3 regions of the Methylobacterium sp. CM6241 genome follow, and region 2 is predicted to be linked to each of the others. Evidence: predicted binding sites of a transcription regulator. Region 2 holds the regulator's gene; each other region holds the start of a gene.
What was found. Region 2 encodes LexA, which represses DNA repair genes until DNA is damaged. Its sites were predicted from a motif close to TGTTCNNNNTGTGTTCNG; they were not measured.

Region 1 (6,707 bases), 640 kb from region 2:
TCGCGAATTTGACGAAGAAGGAAGAGCCGGAGGCTCCCTACGACCCCAAGGAATATGCGCGTCATCATCTCGGTGAGGTGAGCCGGCCCGAGAGCTTGGCGGCCGGCGAGCGCGAGGTCGAGGTGGATGCCAAGGGACGGCCGGTGATGCTTGCCGCCGCCGAAGCTCCGATCCCGACCAAGGCCGCTGCGGCCGCCCTCAAGCCAGGGGCCGACAAGACCAAGTCCGGCAGCATCGTCGCGAAGACGGATGCGGCGCCCGAACCGCAGAAGCCGGCAGCGACGGCGCGCATCATGGTGGCCGATGCCGATGCGGATTCACCTGCCTACACCAAGGTTCTCGGCAGCCTCTTCACCGCGAAGGCTTCACCGACGCCCGCGACCCCATCGGCCAATGCCGCCACGATCCCAGCCGTCGCATCCGCGCCGGAAACGATCCAGACGGCACCGAAGGCTGACAAAGCGCCCCATACTGGTCATGCGATCACGGTTCCGACAGTGACCGGCGCCGTGGGACAGAAGGCCAAGATCGCCGCCGACCCCGTGAAAGCCGGCAAGGCCCCGACGAGCGGTGCGCCGTCACCTGTTGCCAAGACGCCTCCGGCCAAGGATGCCGCGCTCAAGGAAACATCGGTGAAAGCCACGGCGGCCACACCGAAGCTCTGAACGGCAGCACTCTCTAACGGTCGTCGCACAAAAAAGGGCCCCGATCGGGGCCCTTTCACATTCACATCGCTGCTGCGATCACATCCGGTGCATGCGGCGGTGATGCATCATCCGGTGACGCATGTGGTGGCGGTGCATGCGCATGTGGTGACGGCGGTGCATCCGACGATGCATGCGGCGCTCAGCATGGTGCATACGCACGGGAGTGACGGTCTCGGAGGAGGTCACACCCATCGGGGCGCCGGGGGCGGCCGAAGCGCTCGTGGCGAGGCCGGCTGCGCCGAGGCTTCCGACCATGGCGAGCGCGAAGATCAATTTTCTCATCGGGCGTTTCCGTTCTCTTTGACCCGAGCTCTGCGCTCGGATTGATCTCCCCCGCTGGCGCCGGGGAGATGATTGCCGCACGCCGAGACGTGCGGCGGGTCCGGTTCGACCCGCCGCTGATAACACTCAAGTCAGAGTTTCGTTTCCTCGAAGGCCCGTACCCATTCCGCGCAAATGCCCGAACGGACGATATCGTCGAGGGTGAATTCGACGATCGGGATCGGCATCATGCGGCTTTTGACGAGATGGATCACGGTTCTGAGGCCCGACGTCTCGCGCAGGTCGGTCTGGGACACGTCGCCATTGATGATGACCTGGCAATCGTCGCCGATCCGGGTGAGGAACATCTTGATTTCGGCGGTGGTGGTGTTCTGCGCCTCGTCGAGGATCACGAGGCAGTTCTTGAAGGTGCGTCCGCGCATCACTTCGAAGGGGACCACCTCGATGTCGCCGGTCTTCATGGCGATCTCGTAGGCGGCGTCGCCCATTCGCTCCTTCATGGTCTCGGTGAGCGGGGTCACCCAAGGCGCGATTTTTTCCTCTAAGCTGCCTGGGAAGAACCCGAGCGAGCGGCCAGCGGGGACGTTGGGGCGGGTGATGATGACCTTGGAGATGCGGCGCTGGCGAAGCTGATCCGCGGCGCGGGTTCCAGCAATGTAGGTCTTACCGGTACCGGCCGGGCCGAGAACGATGACCTGCTTGTTGACGGCGAGAGCGTCCAAATACTCGGCCTGTCGCTCCGTGAGCGGTTGGATCGGGGCCAGGTTACGCTCGTCGTCGAACCGGGTGCGGTGCAGCCGCACCGGGCGGTCTTCTACCAGCTCAAGTCGCGTGCGCCGTCTTTTCATCGATCAACACTCCAACTGGACTTGCCAACTAGGGTTTAACTGATCTTAGACCTGCTGACGTCTTTTAACCTCGATAACTTTTCCTGCACGGCTACTTTTTATCAACACTACGCCAATTCGAGAGCAGGTCTTTCAGTTCCGGATGTCGCCACGACGCCTGTGGACGACTGGCCTCGAAGATGATGCGGGCCCCGCATGCGCGACCCACGAATCACCTACGCACGCACCATGCCGCTCCCGTCGCGACAGGGGCGTGACAGCGCGAATTCTTGAGTGTGTGGCCGAATATCTCTCGGAAGACTCGGCGGCGACAGTTGAGGCGGGTCATGCGGATGGAGAGGGCGGGATGTCGGCGCATCCATCTCGACCATGACACTCCTGCCCTGCTGAAGGGCTGAACCGGCCGGACCACATCGCTTATCGAGCGTGGAGCCGGCAGGGTGCTTCAGCCGGGCTGGATGAAGCTGTCGAGAACCATCTTGCGGCCGGCCTTATCGAAGTCAACGGTCAGCTTGTTACCGTCGACGGCTGCCACGTTGCCGGGGCCGAACTTGGTGTGGAAGACTCGCATACCATCCGAAAACGCAGACGGCGCACCCGTCGACTTCGCGACGAGCTCGCCTTCGATCTGGCGAGGGCCACCATTGCCTCGTCCGGGCGGCGAGGACCGTCCGAAAGCTTGCCGATTCCCGCCTCCGAACTCCTGGTTGCCGGCAGTGTTGGCTTGCGCCCGCTGCCAGCCCGGCGTCGCGTAGGAGGAACCGAACGGCGCCGGGTTGCGGTCGAAGCGCGAGGCGCCGGCGGAGAAATGCGCAGGGGCGTCGATCACGTCGACGGCGTCTGCGGGCAACTCGTCGATGAACCGGCTCGGCACCGTCGAGGACCACAGCCCATGGATGCGCCGGTTCACCGCAAAGGACAGCTTGGCGCGTTTTCGGGCACGGGTCAGGCCCACATGGGCGAGACGGCGCTCCTCCTCCAGCCCGGCGCGGCCGCTCTCGTCGAGCGCCCGCTGGTTCGGGAACAATCCGTCCTCCCAGCCGGGCAGGAACACGGTGTCGAATTCGAGCCCCTTGGCCGCATGCAGGGTCATCAGGGAGACCCGGTCCGCCCCTTCCTGCTCGCTCGCCTCCATCACGAGGGAGACATGTTCGAGGAAGGCAGCCATGTCGGGGAATTCCTCCATGGAGCGCACGAACTCCTTGAGGTTCTCCAGGCGCCCGGCGGCATCCGCGGACTTATCCTTCTGCCACATCTCGGTGTAGCCGGATTCCTCCAGAATGGTCTGGGCCACCTCCGAATGCGGCTGGGTACCGACCATCCGCGCCCATCGCGAAAAGCTCTCGACCAAAGCGCGGACGCCCGAGCGGGCGCGCGGCTTCAACTCGTCGGTCTCGATCAGGCTGCGGGCGGCCTGGAGCAGCGGCACGCGCTGCGAACGCGAATAGCCGTGGAGGATCTGCAGGGTGGCGTCGCCCAGGCCCCTCTTCGGGGTGTTGAAGATGCGCTCGAAAGCGAGGTCGTCGGCCGGGTTCATGGTGACGCGCAGATAGGCCAGCGCATCGCGAATTTCGGCACGTTCGTAGAATCGTGGTCCACCGATGACGCGGTAGGGCAGACCGAGCTGGACGAAGCGGTCCTCGATCTCGCGCATCTGGGCCGAGATGCGCACGAGCACGGCGATCTCCGAAAGCGGATGCTGCTTGGCCTGCAGGCTCTCGATCGATTCGCCGAGTTGGCGCGCCTCTTCCTCCGAATCCCAGGCGCCCGACACCGTCACCTTCTCGCCGGCCACGTCTTCGGTGCGCAGGGTCTTGCCGAGGCGGCCTTCGTTCTTGGCGATGAGCCCGGATGCGGCGGAGAGAATATGACCGGTGGAGCGGTAGTTGCGCTCGAGCCGCACCACGGCCGCACCGGGGAAATCGTGTTCGAAGCGCAGGATGTTGTCGACCTCCGCCCCGCGCCAGCCATAGATCGACTGGTCGTCGTCGCCCACACAGGCGACGTTGCGGTGCCCCTGCGCCAGCAGGCGCAGCCAGAGATACTGGGCGACGTTGGTGTCCTGGTACTCGTCGACCAGGATGTAGCGGAAGCGCTGCTGGTAATTCGCCAGCACGTCCGGGTTCTCGCGCCACAGCTTGAGGCAGAGCAGCAGCAAATCGCCGAAATCGGCGGCGTTCAACGTCAGGAGCCGGGCCTGATAGGCGGTGTAGAGCGCGCCACCCTTGCCGAAGGCGAAGGCCCCCGCCTCGCCGGGGGGGACCTGCTCCGGCAGGAGGCCGCGGTTCTTCCACCCGTCGATGGCCGAGGACAGGGCGCGGGCGGGCCAGCGCTTCTCGTCGATGTTCTGGTCGACGATGACCTGCTTCATCAGGCGCAGCTGGTCGTCCATCCCCAGGATGGTGAAATCCGATTTCAGCCCCACCATCTCGGCGTGCCGGCGCAGGATCTTGGTGCCGATGGAATGGAATGTGCCGAGCCAGGGCATCCCCTCGCCGGCCGGGCCGATGAGGGCACCGATCCGGTGCTTCATCTCGCGGGCGGCCTTGTTGGTGAAGGTCACCGACAGGATGTCGTAAGGCCGCGCCTTGCCGGTCGAGACCAGATGGGCAATTCGCGTGGTGAGCACCCGCGTCTTGCCGGTGCCTGCACCAGCGAGGACGAGGACCGGTCCTTCCGTCGTCTCGACGGCGCGGCGCTGCTCGGGATTCAGCCCTTCGAGATAAGGCGAACCCTGTGGCCTGAGGGAGGCCATGGCGCGCGCGGCGATAGAGGTCTGCGCGGCCTCGGCCGCCACGCCGGAGGCCGGCGCCGGCACAGGGGCCGTCGTCGCGTCGGGATGCTGTTTCATGTTGCTTCCCTGGACCAAAACGCGAACGACGTCGAGGGTTGGGACAAAAGGTCGGCCCCAGATGGGTGGCCGAGAGGGGAACCACGGTTTCCTCTCGGGCGTCGTCTCACCATACCGTGAACATCATCACCAGAGGACGTTCCATGCGTACCGCCCTATCCGCCATCTCGATGCTGACCGTTGTAGCCGGCCTTGGCCTATCCCCCGCCTTGGCCCAGTCACCCGGCACGCGATCGCTGAACGAAACCAACGACCGCCTTGCGACCCAAAGCGAGATTCGCGGCGTCCGGCATCAGCAGCAATTCGAGAACAATCAGATTCGCATGCAGATGCAGCGCAACGAAGTCACCCGTCCGGCCCCGATCGGCTCGGGACTGACGCCGCGTCGCTGACCGGATCGGCTCCGGAGGGCATGCCCGGCAGCTGTTGACCGCGAGAAACGCCTCTGGCGCGGAACCGGTCACCTTGTGCTATGCCGCACAGAGTGGGGGCACGACCGGGCATGACGTCCGGTGAGATGACGTGCCCGCCCCATGGCAGTCCCGGAGACCGGGCCGGAGCGAGGCGGAAACCAAGACGGTGCGAGACATCCTGACCGCGCTGGCGGGCGCCGTCATCCTGATCCTCGTCGCGGCCCTGGCGGTCCCGCCCCTCGTGGCTTGGGAGAGTTACCGCACATTGGTGGACCGGACGATCGGCAGGTCGCTCGGTCTCGACGCGCGGACCGAAGGACGGATCGCCATCAGGCTCCTCCCCTCGCCGCAACTGAGCGTCGATCGGCTGCGCATCGGCGGACAGGCCGACAAGCCGGCGTTGGATCTTTCGCTCGTCAAGGCCGAGATCGGTCTCACACCGCTGCTGACGGGTGAGGTCCGCTTCACCGAGACGCGGATCGGGCGAGCGGAAATCAAGCTTCCGATCAGCGACGACGACGCGATCCGCCTTCCCGCTGATCTCTATCAGACGCTCGCCGACCAGGATCTCGCCATCGAGGACCTGTCCATCGGACAAGTCATTCTCACGACCGTCGTCCCGCAGAGCGGCCGCACCGATCAGGTGCGGGCCGAGACCGTGCATCTCTCGGCGCCCCGGCTTCTGGGCCCCTGGCGGATCGAGGGGACGAGCGGCGCGGTCGCCTTCCGGATCGCCACCGGCGAACCCGCCGAGGACGGCAGCGTCGCCGTGAAATTCTCCGGCGGCGGCGATACCCGTCCGCGCTTCGAGGCCGACACTCGTATCCGACTCGAACCTGTGCCCGGCGAGGCTCCCGCACAGGGTAGCCAGCTGCGTGCGATGATTCCGAAGGCCGAAGGATCGGCGCGGGTCGTGGTCGGGCCGCCGGTTCAGGTGGCGGGCGCCTACCTGCCGTTCTCCCTGGGCGGCACGTTCAAGGCGCGGGGTCCGGTGGTGCGGTTCTCCGACGTGAAGGCCGAAATCGATCCTGGCGGTCAGGCCATGCGACTGGCCGGAACCGGACGAATCGATCTGCGCTCCTGGCGGGCAGCACTGACCCTGGAGGCGCGCCGCCTCGACCTCGATGCCTTCCTGATTTCAACGGCCGGTCAGGCCATGCTGGCGCGCGGGATGCCCCGCGCCGGATCCGAACTTCCGATGATGGTCGATCTGGACCTCGCCCTCGAAAGCATCGGACTCGGCCTCGACGAATGGACGAATCTCCAGCTGTCCGGCACGTTCGACCGGACGGGAGGCCTCGCGCTTCGGCGCTTCTCGGTGACGGCGCCGGGCAACACCGCCCTCACCGCGTCCGGAGAGGTCGATACGCAACCGGCCCTGCGCTTCACGGGCAACGTCTCCCTGGAAGCCGCTGCCTCCGACGGGTTCGGGCGGTACCTGCGCAAGTTCGGCCTCGGCGGCCCGGCTGTCGCGGTGATGGACGGGCGCCCGATTCAGGCATCCACGGACGTCTCGACGGCGAGCCCGTCCTCGTCACTGCGAAACCTCCGGCTCTCCCTCGGCGAGGCGCGGATCACCGGCAACGCCCGCTATACCCAGGCCGAA
Region 2 (6,707 bases):
GACGGGCGCCACGATCTCGACGTTCGAATCCATTTCCTTCGGTTCGATGTCGATCTGGATGAACTTCTTCGAGCCGGGGGCGCCCCAGGTCTTGCCCTTGCCGTGGGAGAGCAGCCAGTTGAGGCGCGCGCCCACCAGCAGGACGACATCGGCCTCCTTGAGGACGAGCGAACGGGCAGCACCCGCCGATTGCGGATGGGTGTCGGGCAGGAGGCCCTTGGCCATGCTCATGGGCACGTAGGGGATGCCGCTGGTTTCCACGAGAGCCCGAACCTCGTCGTCGGCCTGCGCATAGGCCGCGCCCTTGCCGAGCACGATGAGGGGGCGTTTGGCGCTCTTCAGGACATCGAGTGCGCGCTTGATCGCAGAGGGGGCCGGCAGCTGGGCCGGGGCCGCATCGATGACCTTGACCAGCGACTTGGCGCCGGCATCGGCCTCCATCACCTGAGAGAAAAGCTTGGCAGGTAGATCGAGATAGACGCCGCCGGGGCGGCCCGAAACGGCGGCCCGGATGGCCCGTGCGACGGCAATGCCGATGTCGGCGGCGTGAAGAACGCGGAAGGCGGCCTTGCACAGGGGCTTGGCGATGGCGAGCTGGTCCATCTCTTCGTAATCGCCCTGCTGGAGATCGACGATCTCACGCTCCGACGAGCCGGAAATAAGGATCATCGGGAAGCAGTTAGTCGTGGCGTTGGCCAGGGCCGTGAGGCCGTTGAGGAAGCCCGGCGCGGAAACCGTAAGGCAGATGCCGGGCTTCTTCGTCAGGAAGCCCGCGATGGCGGCGGCGTTGCCAGCATGCTGCTCATGGCGAAAGGAGATGACCCGCATTCCTGCGGCCTGGGCGAGGCGACCGAGATCGGTGATTGGAATGCCGGGCACGCCGTAGATCGTGTTGATGTCATTGAGCTTCAGCGCGTCGATGACGAGGTGGAAGCCATCGGTGAGTTCCGGCTCGGCCGAAACGTCGACATCGATTCTCTGGGCCAAAGCTGACATCGTGTTCTCTCCCTGGTTCTTTGACGTTTTATTTTGATTGGCGGTCCGCAAAGTCGGCGAACCGATGACGTGAACTTTTCCGCCGCGGGATTTGGTTCTCTCGTGCGGCGCAAACCCGATTGGGATGCGGCTTCGGAGACCGCGGGATTCCTCGACGTTAGATCGTCGTCCTGGCAGTGACTTTGGAGTTGGCGTTGCAGTGAAGTCGGCCAGCGTGACGTTTCATTCTCCCTCGACGGGGCGTGGATTTTCTTCAACGGGAATCCAAAAATTTATGATCTCTTTGGGTATTCCGCGCAGCTTAATCTTTGCGGTGACTTGATGGGGTCGATGGTGGACACAACCAAATCACCATGTTTTATAATGCCTACCGCCAGTCGAGCGGCGTTCGCCGGCTGGCGATCCCGCGCTTGCCTCGAACTGAAAAGACGCTTTGACCCGATCTAACGGTCAAGAACTGCTGTAAGCCCTCCGACCCGATAGGCAATTGGTGGCATACCAAATACCAACTGTCAAACGGATTTGCACGATTGTGCCGATCAGCATCGGATCGCTCGAACGCGAGGCTTCGCATGGCCGGTCGACACGGGAAGAATACAACTCCTTCCTTCATGGTAATCGGAAGTCTGCTCTTCGACCCGTAGCGAGGAAAGCGCCACTCAGCTTATGTTAAGAGCTTTGAGCGGGCCGAGGCATTCCTTGTATTTCAAACGCGAGTTTGGCATGCTTCACACCAAGTGTGCTCGCCCGCGTGTGCGAGTTTAAATTATTCTAGGTGGCATGAAAAATGGTTAAAACCGACACATTTCAAGTAAAGCCTATCGTTGCGACTTCAAGCTTGCGTGCATTGGCTTATGACGCGCTCAAAGAAGCAATCACGAACATGAACATTTATAATCAGCGTGAAGAGGTTCGCCTGGATGAGCGAAAGCTGTCCTTGAACCTTGGCGTGAGCCGCACCCCTGTGCGCGAAGCGCTGACGGTATTGGAGCAGGAAGGCTTCGTGCGGTTCGAGGCCCGTCGCGGTGTCTTCGTCATCAAGAAGTCGAAGAAAGAAATTGTCAGCATGATCCAGGCTTGGTCTGCCTTGGAGAGCATGGCTGCGCGCCTCGCCTGCGAGCGGGCCACCGACGAACAACTTCACTGCCTGCGTGAGCACTTTCCAGAATTCTATGAAGGGCGCCCGTCGGATCATCTCGACGAGTATTCGGAAGCCAACATTCGCTTCCACCAGAAGATCATTTCGCTCGGCCAGTGCGACGTGATCAAAGACATCACCAGCAACCTGCTGATGCATGTCCGCGGTATTCGCAACACCGCGCTGCGTCAGGGGGAACGCGCGGCCAATTCGATCAAGGAACACGTGGCGATCATCAAGGCATTGGAAGCGCGGGATGCAGATCTGGCGGAACGCCTCGTGCGCGAGCACGGCCTCGGCCTAGCCAGCCATGTCGAGAAATATGGTGACTATCTCGACTGATCGACGCTGCCGCCAGAGTACCCGCCACATCGCATGGCTCCCCGGCCGTCGGTGACCGACAAAGTCATCGGCGGGGACTGGGCGCGCGGCTCCGCCGGACACCGCGAAGGCCCGCCATAAAGGGGCGGGGTAAGCCCCCGCGGCACGAAGCCCCTTCGGATGATTGAAGGGCCCGGCGGGTGATACCGGCGGACGCCAAGCCGGCCCGCGGTAAGGCGCCTTGAGCGGAACATTGCGCGTCAGGAACAAACTCTACCACCGGGTTAACGGAACCCTTGCAGAACACTTGCGGAACGTTTACCGTGTTCGTGTTTTGTTTCAGCGGCGTTAGTCGCGGCCATTGGCTTCAGTGGAAGAGTGATCTGTATGTTGACGCGTAAGCAGCTGGATCTTCTCCAATTCATCCAACAACGGATGCAGGAGAGTGGCGTCCCGCCCTCCTTCGACGAGATGAAGGACGCCCTCGATCTCAAATCGAAGTCGGGGATCCACCGGTTGATCACGGCCCTCGAAGAGCGCGGATTTCTGCGTCGTTTGCCGAATCGCGCCAGGGCGATCGAAGTGATCCGGATGCCTGAGAGCCTGACCGGTGCACCGGCGTCGAAGCCCGCTCCCGCCGGTGAAGTTCGCCGCTTCACGCCGAGCGTCGTCGAAGGCGGTCGGTCCAAGGCGATGCCGTCCCTGCGCCAGCCAACGACCCAGGCCCAGGACGAGAGCGGCAGGTCGATCACGATCCCGGTCATGGGACGGATCGCGGCCGGCACGCCGATCTCCGCCATACAGAACCAGAGCCATTCCGTGACGCTATCACCGGACTTCCTGGCCGGCGGCGAACATTACGCTCTGGAGGTCCGTGGCGATTCGATGATCGAAGCGGGTATCCTCGACGGTGATCTTGTCGTGATCAAGAAGCAGGACACTGCGAATACCGGCGACATCATCGTTGCCCTCATCGACGATGAAGAGGCCACATTGAAGCGCCTGCGTCGCCGCGGTTCCTCCATCGCTCTGGAAGCGGCAAACCCAGCCTACGAGACGAGGGTTCTGGGTCCGGATCGTGTTCAGATCCAGGGGCGACTCGTCAGCCTGGTCCGTCGTTACTGAAGCCCGTCCGACTGCGTTTCGGATGACGGATCGCCGTCGTCGCCCTCGGGTTCTATGGGTTTCGGACTTGGTCCCGATTCCTTCGGAGGCGAAGGGGACGGCGTGACGACGGCGACCGCCCGCCGCCATGGCGGACGAGAATGAGGTTGGTGGGCGGACGTGACCTGCGGTCCTTCGGGGCCGTAACGGATGGCGGTGGCGCCGCGTAGAGCCAGGTATGCGCGATCGATGACGAAGCCGGCCCTGCAGTCTTTGGGAGCGTCCCGGCGGGCGATGATCACACTCGCCCGTTCGCAATCCTCCGCGAAGGCCCGCTTGTCCTTGACGAGGGCGACGATCCGACCCGGCCCTAACTCGACGACGCATCCGACGGTATCGCATCGGCTTCTCGGCGAGGCTGCGACGGCGGCGACCTTCCGCGAATCGCCATCCGCCTTGAGCCATTGTTCGAGGACGAAGGCCGGCGGGCTGCCGAGAATGCTCAATCGGCCGTCCCCGTCGCGGAAGGCTGCACCGCCACCCTCACGGTCGATGTAGACGTCGTAACGCGGCGGCATGGTAGCGAGCACGACACCGAGAGCGGCCGGAGCAAGGCCGATCCAGCGTAAGCTCGAGACGGGAAGTGCCAGCAGGAGCAGGGCGAGAGCAAGCAGGCAGAGTGCCGTGCTGCCATAGGCCGGGACGACGAGGGTGGCGTGTCCGAACCCGCTGATCCAGCCGGAGATCGTGAGCATCCCGCGTACGGCGAGCCCCATCGCCCACCAGACCGGCTGGTCCAGTGCGAAGGGATAGGCGAGGATCCCAAGAACCGCCGCCGGCATCACCGCCAGGGAGACGAGGGGCAAGGTCAGGGCATTGCCGACGATGCCGAAGGGCTGGACGGTCTGGAAGTGATAGGTTGCGAAGGGCGCCGTGGCGATCTGGGCGATCAAGGTCGTCGCCAGCGTGCCAAGGATCGCGACAGCCAGAAACCGCCAGGTTCGGGCCAAGAGGCCCGCACCTTCGCGTGGCGGCATCCAGCGATTGAGCGCACCGGCGCAAGCGATGAGGCCGGCTACCGCGCCGAAGGACATCTGAAAGCTCGGGCCGAGAATCCCGTCCGGCTCTCGCGCGAGGGCGATGAGGGCAGCGAGCGCGAGGTTTCGCATGCTCAAAGCCGGGCGATCTACCAGGATCGCGCCGAGCATCACCAACGTCATGATGAGCGAGCGTTCGGCAGCGATATCCCAGCCCGAGAAGACGCAATAGGCCGTGACACCCACCATGGCGAAACCGGCGGCGATCTTCTTGATCGGCCAAACCAGGGCGAGCCCCGGAACGAGGGCGAGCAGCGCGCGGACGAGCCAGAACACGACGCCAGCTGCGAGCACCATGTGGAGGCCGGAAATCGAGACGACGTGGTAGATTCCCGCCGCACGCAGAACCTCGTTGGTCTCGGCATTGATGAGGCCGCGCTTGCCCGTTACGAGGGCGGCGGCCACCGCGCCGGCCTGCCCGCCATTGGCGTCGGTGATGCGCCGGGTCAGCGCGTTGCGGGCGTCGTCTACGGCGGCTGCCAGCGCTACGGAGCGCGGCAAAGGCCTGGGCGGAGGCTTGACGTCGATCTTGCCTACCAGGGAACCGACGGCACCGATCCCGCGAAAATAGGCATCCCGGGCGAAATCATATCCGCCGGGGCGGGCCGCGTCGGGCGGCGGCAGGAGCCGTGCCGTCGCCGAAATGAAATCGCCGGGCTTCAGCGCAAGGGCCTTCTTGTAGGAAACGCGGACCCGCGTGGGCCGGCGATCCGGCGGGAGGTTGCCGAAACTTTCCACGAGAACGATCAGGCGGGCGCCGACTTCCCGTTCGTCGAGGGCTTCCACCAATCCGGTGAGCGGGGCAATCGTCGTCCGGGCCAGGACGGGTGCCGCTACGACCTGCATCCGCAAGGTGGCGGCTGCGAAGCCCAGGAAGGCTGCGGCAAGTCCGAGAACCAATGCCAAGGCCACGGGCCTCGAACCGAGGCGAAGTGCGAGGGCAGAGAGTGCGGACGCGACGAGGAGGGGTGCTGCCAGCGCCGGCTGACCATCCGTGGCGGTGAAACAGACGAGGATGCCAAAACCGAACGTGACGGCAAGCCAGGGAAACAGGCGCCTCTGTTCGGATTCCTGAACCAGCCCGTCGACGATCCAGCGTCTAATCGCGCCGATCAGGATCGCGGGTGAGCGTGACGAGGCCAAGGCGGCACCCGTCGCACCCGTGGCTCGCGCACTGGCCTGCGCCATCTCCGGCTGCGTCTCTCCTCACGGCTCACGAAGCGCGAGAGATGCCGCCCGCGCGAAATCGTCCCCGTTTCGCGACTCGGCGCCACGCTTTCTTAACGTCATCGAAAACGCATGCTACATGCGCCGATCCGGGCCGGTCGATCCGCCCTCTCACTTCACGCACAAGTTTAACCGCCCGATGTCGTCACCCGTCGTTACGCGCTTTGCCCCCTCCCCTACGGGGTACCTGCATATCGGGGGAGCGCGCACGGCGCTCTTCAACTGGCTTTATGCCCGTCATTTCGGCGGCAGAATGCTGCTGCGCATCGAGGATACCGATCGGGAGCGCTCGACCCAGGGCGCCATCGATGCGATTCTCGACGGGCTCCGCTGGCTCGGGCTCGATTGGGATGGGGACGTCGTCTACCAGTTCGCCCGCGCCGCGCGGCACCGCGAGATAGCGGAAAGCCTGCTCGCTTCGGGCAACGCCTATCATTGCTACGCGACGCCGGACGAACTTACCGCCATGCGCGAAGCCGCGCGGGCCGAGGGACGTCCCATGCGCTATGACGGGCGTTGGCGCGACCGCGATCCTTCGGAGGCACCGGCGGGCGTGAAGCCGGTCATCCGCCTGCGCGCCCCATCCGAGGGCGAGACGGTGGTGGAGGATCAGGTTCAGGGCCGCGTAACCTGGGCCAACAAGGATCTCGACGACCTCGTCCTCCTCCGTTCCGACGGCAATCCGACCTACATGCTCGCGGTCGTCGTCGACGATCACGACATGGGCGTCACCCATGTGATCCGTGGCGACGACCACCTCACGAACGCCGCACGGCAGGGCCAGATCTATGATGCGCTCGGTTGGTCCGCACCCATCATGGCCC
Region 3 (6,707 bases), 340 kb from region 2:
CAAGAGGCTGCCGCCATGTTCAACCTGTTCGATCTCTTGCAGGCGCAGGGCGGCATGGACCCCAATGGTTTCATGGGCGCCAACGGTTTCGGCCAGCAATTCGGATTGTCGCCGGATCAGACCCGTCGGGCCATGGAAGCGCTGATGCCGGCCCTGACGCTCGGCCTCCAGCGCAACGCCGCCGCCGATCCCACCGGCTTCACCCAGATGTTCAGCTTCATGGACCCGGCCGCGCTCACCGCCCCGCAGGCCAAGCCGCAGATGGATGCCATGATGCGCCAGCTCTTCGGCTCGCAGCATCTGAGCCAGGCCGTCCTGCAACAGGCAGCTGCGGTGAGCGGCGTGGCGACGCCCGCCCTTCGGCAGATGCTGCCGCTCATGGCCGGCATGGTCGTGGCGGGGATCGTCCACGTGATGATGAATCCAGGGCAGCCTGCTCCCCAGCCCGCGCCTCCCCCGCCCTCGCCCTTCGGCATCCCGACCCATCCCTATTGGACCGAGATAATGAACGGCTTCATGAAAGCGGGCGGCGCGATGCTGTCTCCGCCGATGCAGGCCGCCGCCCCTGCTCGTACCGCCACGGCACAGAAGAGCCTGCCGCCCGCACGCCTGTTCCCGGCGGCCCGACCGGCACAGGATTCCACCTCTGCACCAGAATCACGGCAAGCTTCGGCCGACGCGCCGCAAAGTCCGGCGCTGAACCCGTTCGATCTGTTGCAGCAGATGTTCCAGTCCGGGTTGGAGGTTCAGCAGGAAAACGCCAGGACGATGCAGAGCCTGTTCGACAGCCTGTGGCGTGACGGCATGGCGTCCATGGGCCCGTCGAAAGCCAACAACCCCAACCCGACGCCGAACCAGCCCGGCCAGACGCGGCGCTGAAGCCGGCCCGGCATAGGACGCGCGGGTCAGGAGACCTCAGGTACTCCGAGCGACGGCTTGGCCGATGAACTCGTAAAGCTCGTGGACCCGATCGGCGTAATTACGGAGCGCCGCGACAATCACCAAGAAGATCAAGCCGGCAACCAGCGTATATTCGATCGCGGACGTCCCGCTTGTATCTAGAGCGAACCGCAAAGCGATCCGTGTGAAACGGGACGAAGGGCCATCCGAGGACGAGATCGGCTTGGCGACCGTAGTTGTCACATCGTTTTTTTCAGAAATCGTCATCGAGCGAGGCGATCCCTGAAGAAGCAGCGCCCAGCTTCCTACGCAGGAAATCATTGCCGATGGTTTAAACAAATACCAGCGAAACGCCGTCGGACTTCCAATGGGTACGTGCCCCCCCGCCACCGCGAGCAGGGGCTCGACATCCGGTTCGATGTCCCACGATCCGGCAGCGACGGCCCAGCGCTTTCACCGCTCACATCGTCATTCCGCGTCACCGGGTTGCCCGGCCCCGAAGGGCCGAGCCCAAGGCGCGCTAGACATCACTATCCAGGACGAGACGGATCGGGTCTCGCCCTATCGAAAACGAGTGCCGCAAGCCCGCGACCGGGGCTGCCGACCATCAAGCTTTTCCGGATTCCTTGCGCAGCGCGTCGATCCGTTTCGAGGCCTCGGCCTTGTCCAGATCCGGCTCGAACGAGTCGGGTGATTTCGCCTCCTCCGACAAGGTCTTGAGATAGGAAGCCTGCGCGCCGGTCATCGGCTCGTCGCCCGTGGTCCACTCGCTCGGATCCTTGATCCGGTTCGATGCATCGCCGCCCGCCGTCTTCGGGTTCTCGTTTTCGTCCGTCGCCTGCTTCTTCGTCATCGCTCGACCTCGTTCATGAATTGTTCTCTCCATAACGAGGCGGTCGTCGATGAGTTCCGAACCCTGACCATCCCCGGGATGCGGGGTGTAAGCCTCACTTCGCCACGATCCTTCGTTCCGGCAACCGGCGGCCATATCGTTGGTGCCCCGCTAGAGCTGCGCCCGACCACGTTGGGTCGGGACACATCTCCAGGCCTTTGTTTTGCCGCGCTCTTTTTCGCCGAACCGGGATCCACTTCGGCGGAGAGCGCTCTAGCCCGGCAGAAGTCCCGCCTGACGGTAGGTGTCGATCGCCGCATCGTAGGCGGAGAGATCCGACCGGCTTCTCGCCAGAAGTTGCGCGCCGGCGATGGCTGCGAAGATGGCCCAGGCTCTCGACGTGGCGGTCTCGGCGGTGACCGGGGATGCGGCGGTCAGCTGTCTGCCGATCCAGGCCACGTTCACCTCGGCGAAAGCTCGCACCTCCGCCTTCACGTCGTCCGGCAGGTCGTCGTGCTCGGCGGCCATCATGCTGCCGAGGCACATTCGGTTGTCGTTCTGGAGCGCCGTGCGGAACGTGTCGGGGTAGCGCCGCAGACAGGCGACCGGATCCGGACATGCGTCCGATAGGGCCTCCAGGGCAGCGAACGCATCTTCCCGGTAGCGACGTGCAACCGCCGTCCCCAGGGCAGCCTTGCCGGGGAAATAATAGTGGATGCTCGCCGCCTTGATTCCCACCTCCTCCGCGAGATCGCGGAAGTTCAGGCCGCCATAGCCGCGTGCCTGCGCGGTCAGCCTTGCGGCGTTCAGGATCAGTTCCCGGGTGCTCTCGCTCATCCTCCGCTTCTACACCTGCATTCTATCGATTGGCAGGTAGACGTTGACGTGTCGTCATCGACCTGCATGGTATATCTACCAACTGGCAGATAGAGAGTGTGCCGATGAAAATCTACGACCGGGAGGCGGGTCCCCACCCCGCACGAATCCGCATCGTTCTCGCCGAGAAGGGGCTGGAGGAAAGGGTCGAGTTCGTCAGTATCGACCTCATCGCCGCCGAGCAGAAGCAGCCTGGTTTCCTGGCGATGAACCCGATCGGGAAGGTCCCGGTCCTCGAACTCGATGACGGAACGATCGTCACCGAATCCACGGCGATCACGGAATATCTCGACAACCTGGACGGCCATCCGACCCTCACGGGTACGACACCGCGTGACAAAGGCGTCATCCATATGATGCAGCGGCGCGCCGAGATGATGCTGATCGATGCCGTCGACGATTATTTCCATTACGGCACCCCCGGCCTCGGCGGCGCGCTGCGGCCATGGCGGATGCCGGATTGGAGCGGGGCCAAAGAATGGGGGCAGCGGCGCGGCGCCTATGCCGTCGCCAACATGCCCTATTTCAACGATCTGCTGGCGAAGCAGCCCTTTCTCGCCGGAGAGGGCTTCTCGATGCCGGACATCACCTTGTTCGCCGGGCTGATGTTCGCCGAGATCGTCGGCCTGCCGATCGCCCCGGAACTCACCGCCCTTCACGACTGGCGCGGCAAGGTCGCCAATCGTCCGGCCGTGAAGAACCGCAGCGGACAGGTCCCGCGTCCGGAAGACCTGGCGCGATACGGCGACGCGGCTTAGGGCCTATTCGGGCTGTTTTTCCAGGGCTTCGCCTCATCCTGCTGAGGTGCCGCGTATCGGCCTCGCAGGAGCCTTCCAGGGATCGGGCGACCACTGGAGGCCTCCTTCGAGGCCCGCTGACGCGGGCACCTCAGGATGAGGAAATCTGCTTGGATGTTCGATTTCGGTTAGGATCGTCCGCTGGAAAATCCGAGCAGACAGGTGTCTGGGAGCCGCAGGCTTCCAGACACCTGGACCGTCCATTGCGTCCGCTTGCGTGATGGACGGCGAGCCTCGTCACGAAGGACCAGCTCGATGTGAATCCCCGGTGAGCGAGGGCAAGGCGTCGTTCACGCCTCGTCCCCGCAAGCGCCCACGACGTGGCCGCGCGAAGAGCGGTCCGAACTACGCCGCCACCGCCTTCGGCTGAACCTCGGCGGTGTAATCGTCCATGAGCGTCTTGGTCATGGCGGCCGGCGTGAAGCGGTAGGGACCGATTTCGGAGACCGGTGTCACTTCGGCAGCCGAGCCGGTGATGAAGCACTCGGAGAAGCCCTCCATCTCCTCGGGCTTGATCCGCCGTTCGATCACCTCGAAGCCACGCCGGTGGGCGAGGTCGATGACGGTCTGGCGGGTGATGCCGTTGAGGAAGCGGTCGGCGAGCGGGGTGTGGACCACGCCGTCCTTGATGAAGAAGATGTTCGCACCGGTGCATTCGGCGACGTAATCCTCCCAATCGAGCATCAGGGCGTCGGCATAGCCCTTGTTCTCGGCCCGGTGCTTCGAGATCGTGCAGATCATGTAGAGGCCCGCCGCCTTCGAGGCGGAGGGAATGGTCCGCGGATCGGGCCGGCGATAATCGGCCATGTCGAGGCGGATGCCCTTCATCTTAGTCTCGGGATCGAAATAGCTCGGCCATTCCCAGGCGGCGACCGCGAGATGGATGGTGTTGTTCTGGGCCGAGACGCCCATCATCTCCGAACCGCGCCAAGCGACGGGACGCAGATAGGCGTCGGTGAGGCCGCTGGTCTTGAGCACGAGTTCCTTGGCCGCTTCGATCTCGGCGACGCCGTAGGGAATCGTGAAATCGAGGTACTGGGCCGAGCGGAGCAGGCGCTCGGCATGCTCGTGGCTCTTGAAGATCCGTCCGCCATAGGCGCGCTCGCCCTCGAACACCGCCGAGCCGTAATGCAGGCCATGGCTGAGCACGTGGATCTTGGCCTCGCGCCACGGCACCAGCACGCCATCGAACCAGATGGTGCCCTCGCGTTCGTCGAACGGGATCACGGACATGACGAATTCCTTGAAACCGCGGGCTCGCATCGGGGCGCCTGCGGGGTCGATCGATCGGGTTGGCGCGATGGCCAGGCAATGCCCCGCGCAGTATCCGCGGGGACGGAGGTCCGCAAGACGGCCGTTACGGCGAGCCGGCCCCGGGGAGGCTTGACGGGTATCAACGCCCCTGAGATATGTCAACAACACTGACGTATATTGAGGATGTCGCCGGACGTGACGCGCCAATCGACCCTGGCAACGAGCCCGCCCCCCATACCCCCGTCCGGGGAGGATGACGGGCTAGCGGATTCAGGTCTCGCGCCCGAAGGCGTGCGCGTATCCGACAACGGCATCACCAACGATCTCGTCGAACTGCTCTTCTTCGCCTACCGCGACTTCGTCGGCGACCCGGACCGGATGCTGGCCGAATACGGGTTCGGGCGGGCGCATCACCGGGTGCTCCATTTCGTCTACCACTATCCCGGCCTGACCATCGCCGAACTCCTCGACATCCTGCGGATCACGAAGCAGAGTCTGAACCGGGTTCTCAAGGATTTGATCGAACAGGGTCACATCGTGCAGAAGACCGGCCGGAGCGACCGCCGGCAGCGTCTGCTCTATTGTTCGGAGACGGGCGCCACCCTCACGGCCGAGCTGACGCGGGTGCAGGTACGGCGGGTCGCCCGCGCCATCGCGGACCCCGTGGGGGATGGTCCGAAGGACGCCCGGGACAAGAGCGGATTTGCAGCGGCACAGGGGTTTCTCATGGCGATGATCGAACCCGAAGAGCGCGCGGCGGTGACGAGCCTGATGGCGCGGCGCGCCCGGAGCCGTCGCTGACATGGCATCACCGGAACTGAAGGTCCGCGCCGAGCTTCCCGACCACGCGCCGCATATCCTCGTGGTCGACGACGACCGGCGGGTACGTGAATTGCTGTCGCGCTATCTCTACGAGCAGGGCTTCCGCGTCACCTCCGCCGGCAATGTCGAGGAGGCCCGGCAGCGGGCACAGAGCTTCGTCTTCGACGCCCTCGTCCTCGATGTGATGATGCCGGGCGAGAACGGTTTCGATTACGCCCGGCAGGTGCGCGAGACCTCGCGGGTGCCGATCCTGATGCTCACGGCCCGTTCCAACCCCAACGACCGGGTGATGGGACTCGAGATCGGGGCGGACGATTACCTGCCCAAGCCCTTCGAGCCGCGCGAGCTGATCCTGCGCCTCAACAACATCATCAAGCGCCGGCCGGACGGCGCGCCGCCATCGGACCGCACCATCGCCACGGTGACGTTCGGGCCGTTCTCCTACCGGATCGACCGGGGCGAACTGCGCCGCGACGAGGAGACCATCCGCATCACCGAGCGCGAACGCGAGATCCTAACGATCCTGGCCGAGGCCAAGGGCGGCAATGTCGACCGCGACGTGCTGGCCGGGAATGGCGGGCTCGCCGCCGAGCGCACCATCGACGTGCAGATCAACCGCCTGCGCCGCAAGACCGAGGTCGATCCGGGCAATCCCCTCTTCCTCCAGACGGTCCGCGGCATCGGCTACCGCCTCGCGATCGATTAGACAGGACCCGCCATGGCCCTCGCCGGCCTGAACCTGTCGCGGATCAGAACCAGCACCGCCGCCGCCTGGCGCGCGAGACCGCATCCCCGCCGGATGTGGAAGAGGCTCGCGCGCGCCATCGGCAACGCCCTGCCGAAGGGGCTCTACGCCCGCTCGCTCATCATCATCATCGCGCCGGTGGTGCTGCTGCAATCGGTCATCGCCTACACCTTCATGGAGCGGCACTGGCAGCTCGTGACCCGCCGCCTCTCGGCCGCCGTGACGGCCGACGTGGCGGCGATGATCGACGTCTATGAGAGCTACCCCCAGGACAAGGACGCCGACACCCTCACCCGCATCGCCGGCACGCGGCTGAACCTCGACCTCGACATCCTGAAAGGGGCGAAGCTCCCCCTGCCGGGGCCGCGCCCGTTCTTCTCCATCCTCGACGAGACGCTCTCGGAGGAACTCGCCAAGCAGATCGGCCGGCCGTTCTGGATCGACACGGTGGGCCGGTCCAGCCTCATCGAGATCCGCGTCG

Region 1: the regulator LexA is predicted to act here: its motif matches at 4,699-4,716, upstream of ACYQR9_RS07580 (ATP-dependent helicase).
Region 3: the regulator LexA is predicted to act here: its motif matches at 1,764-1,781, upstream of ACYQR9_RS08970 (DUF3072 domain-containing protein).

Annotation. Positions count from the first base shown of each region.
Region 1 is NZ_CM139246.1:1,634,646-1,641,352, reverse strand. Features, by position in the region: gene ACYQR9_RS07595 (L,D-transpeptidase family protein) at 1-665, shown strand, start outside; gene ACYQR9_RS07590 (hypothetical protein) at 744-989, opposite strand; gene ACYQR9_RS07585 (PhoH family protein) at 1,121-1,837, opposite strand; gene ACYQR9_RS07580 (ATP-dependent helicase) at 2,283-4,688, opposite strand; gene ACYQR9_RS07575 (hypothetical protein) at 4,805-5,080, shown strand; gene ACYQR9_RS07570 (AsmA family protein) at 5,268-6,707, shown strand, end outside.
Region 2 is NZ_CM139246.1:2,275,756-2,282,462, reverse strand. Features, by position in the region: gene oxc (oxalyl-CoA decarboxylase) at 1-996, opposite strand, end outside; gene ACYQR9_RS10550 (GntR family transcriptional regulator) at 1,784-2,476, shown strand; gene lexA (transcriptional repressor LexA) at 2,843-3,580, shown strand; gene ACYQR9_RS10540 (ComEC/Rec2 family competence protein) at 3,574-5,844, opposite strand; gene gltX (glutamate--tRNA ligase) at 6,023-6,707, shown strand, end outside.
Region 3 is NZ_CM139246.1:1,930,973-1,937,679, reverse strand. Features, by position in the region: gene ACYQR9_RS08980 (DUF937 domain-containing protein) at 16-879, shown strand; gene ACYQR9_RS08975 (Flp family type IVb pilin) at 916-1,167, opposite strand; gene ACYQR9_RS08970 (DUF3072 domain-containing protein) at 1,508-1,753, opposite strand; gene ACYQR9_RS08965 (TetR/AcrR family transcriptional regulator) at 2,006-2,569, opposite strand; gene ACYQR9_RS08960 (glutathione S-transferase family protein) at 2,674-3,366, shown strand; gene ACYQR9_RS08955 (branched-chain amino acid aminotransferase) at 3,751-4,638, opposite strand; gene ACYQR9_RS08950 (MarR family winged helix-turn-helix transcriptional regulator) at 4,843-5,460, shown strand; gene ACYQR9_RS08945 (response regulator) at 5,462-6,187, shown strand; gene ACYQR9_RS08940 (ATP-binding protein) at 6,200-6,707, shown strand, end outside.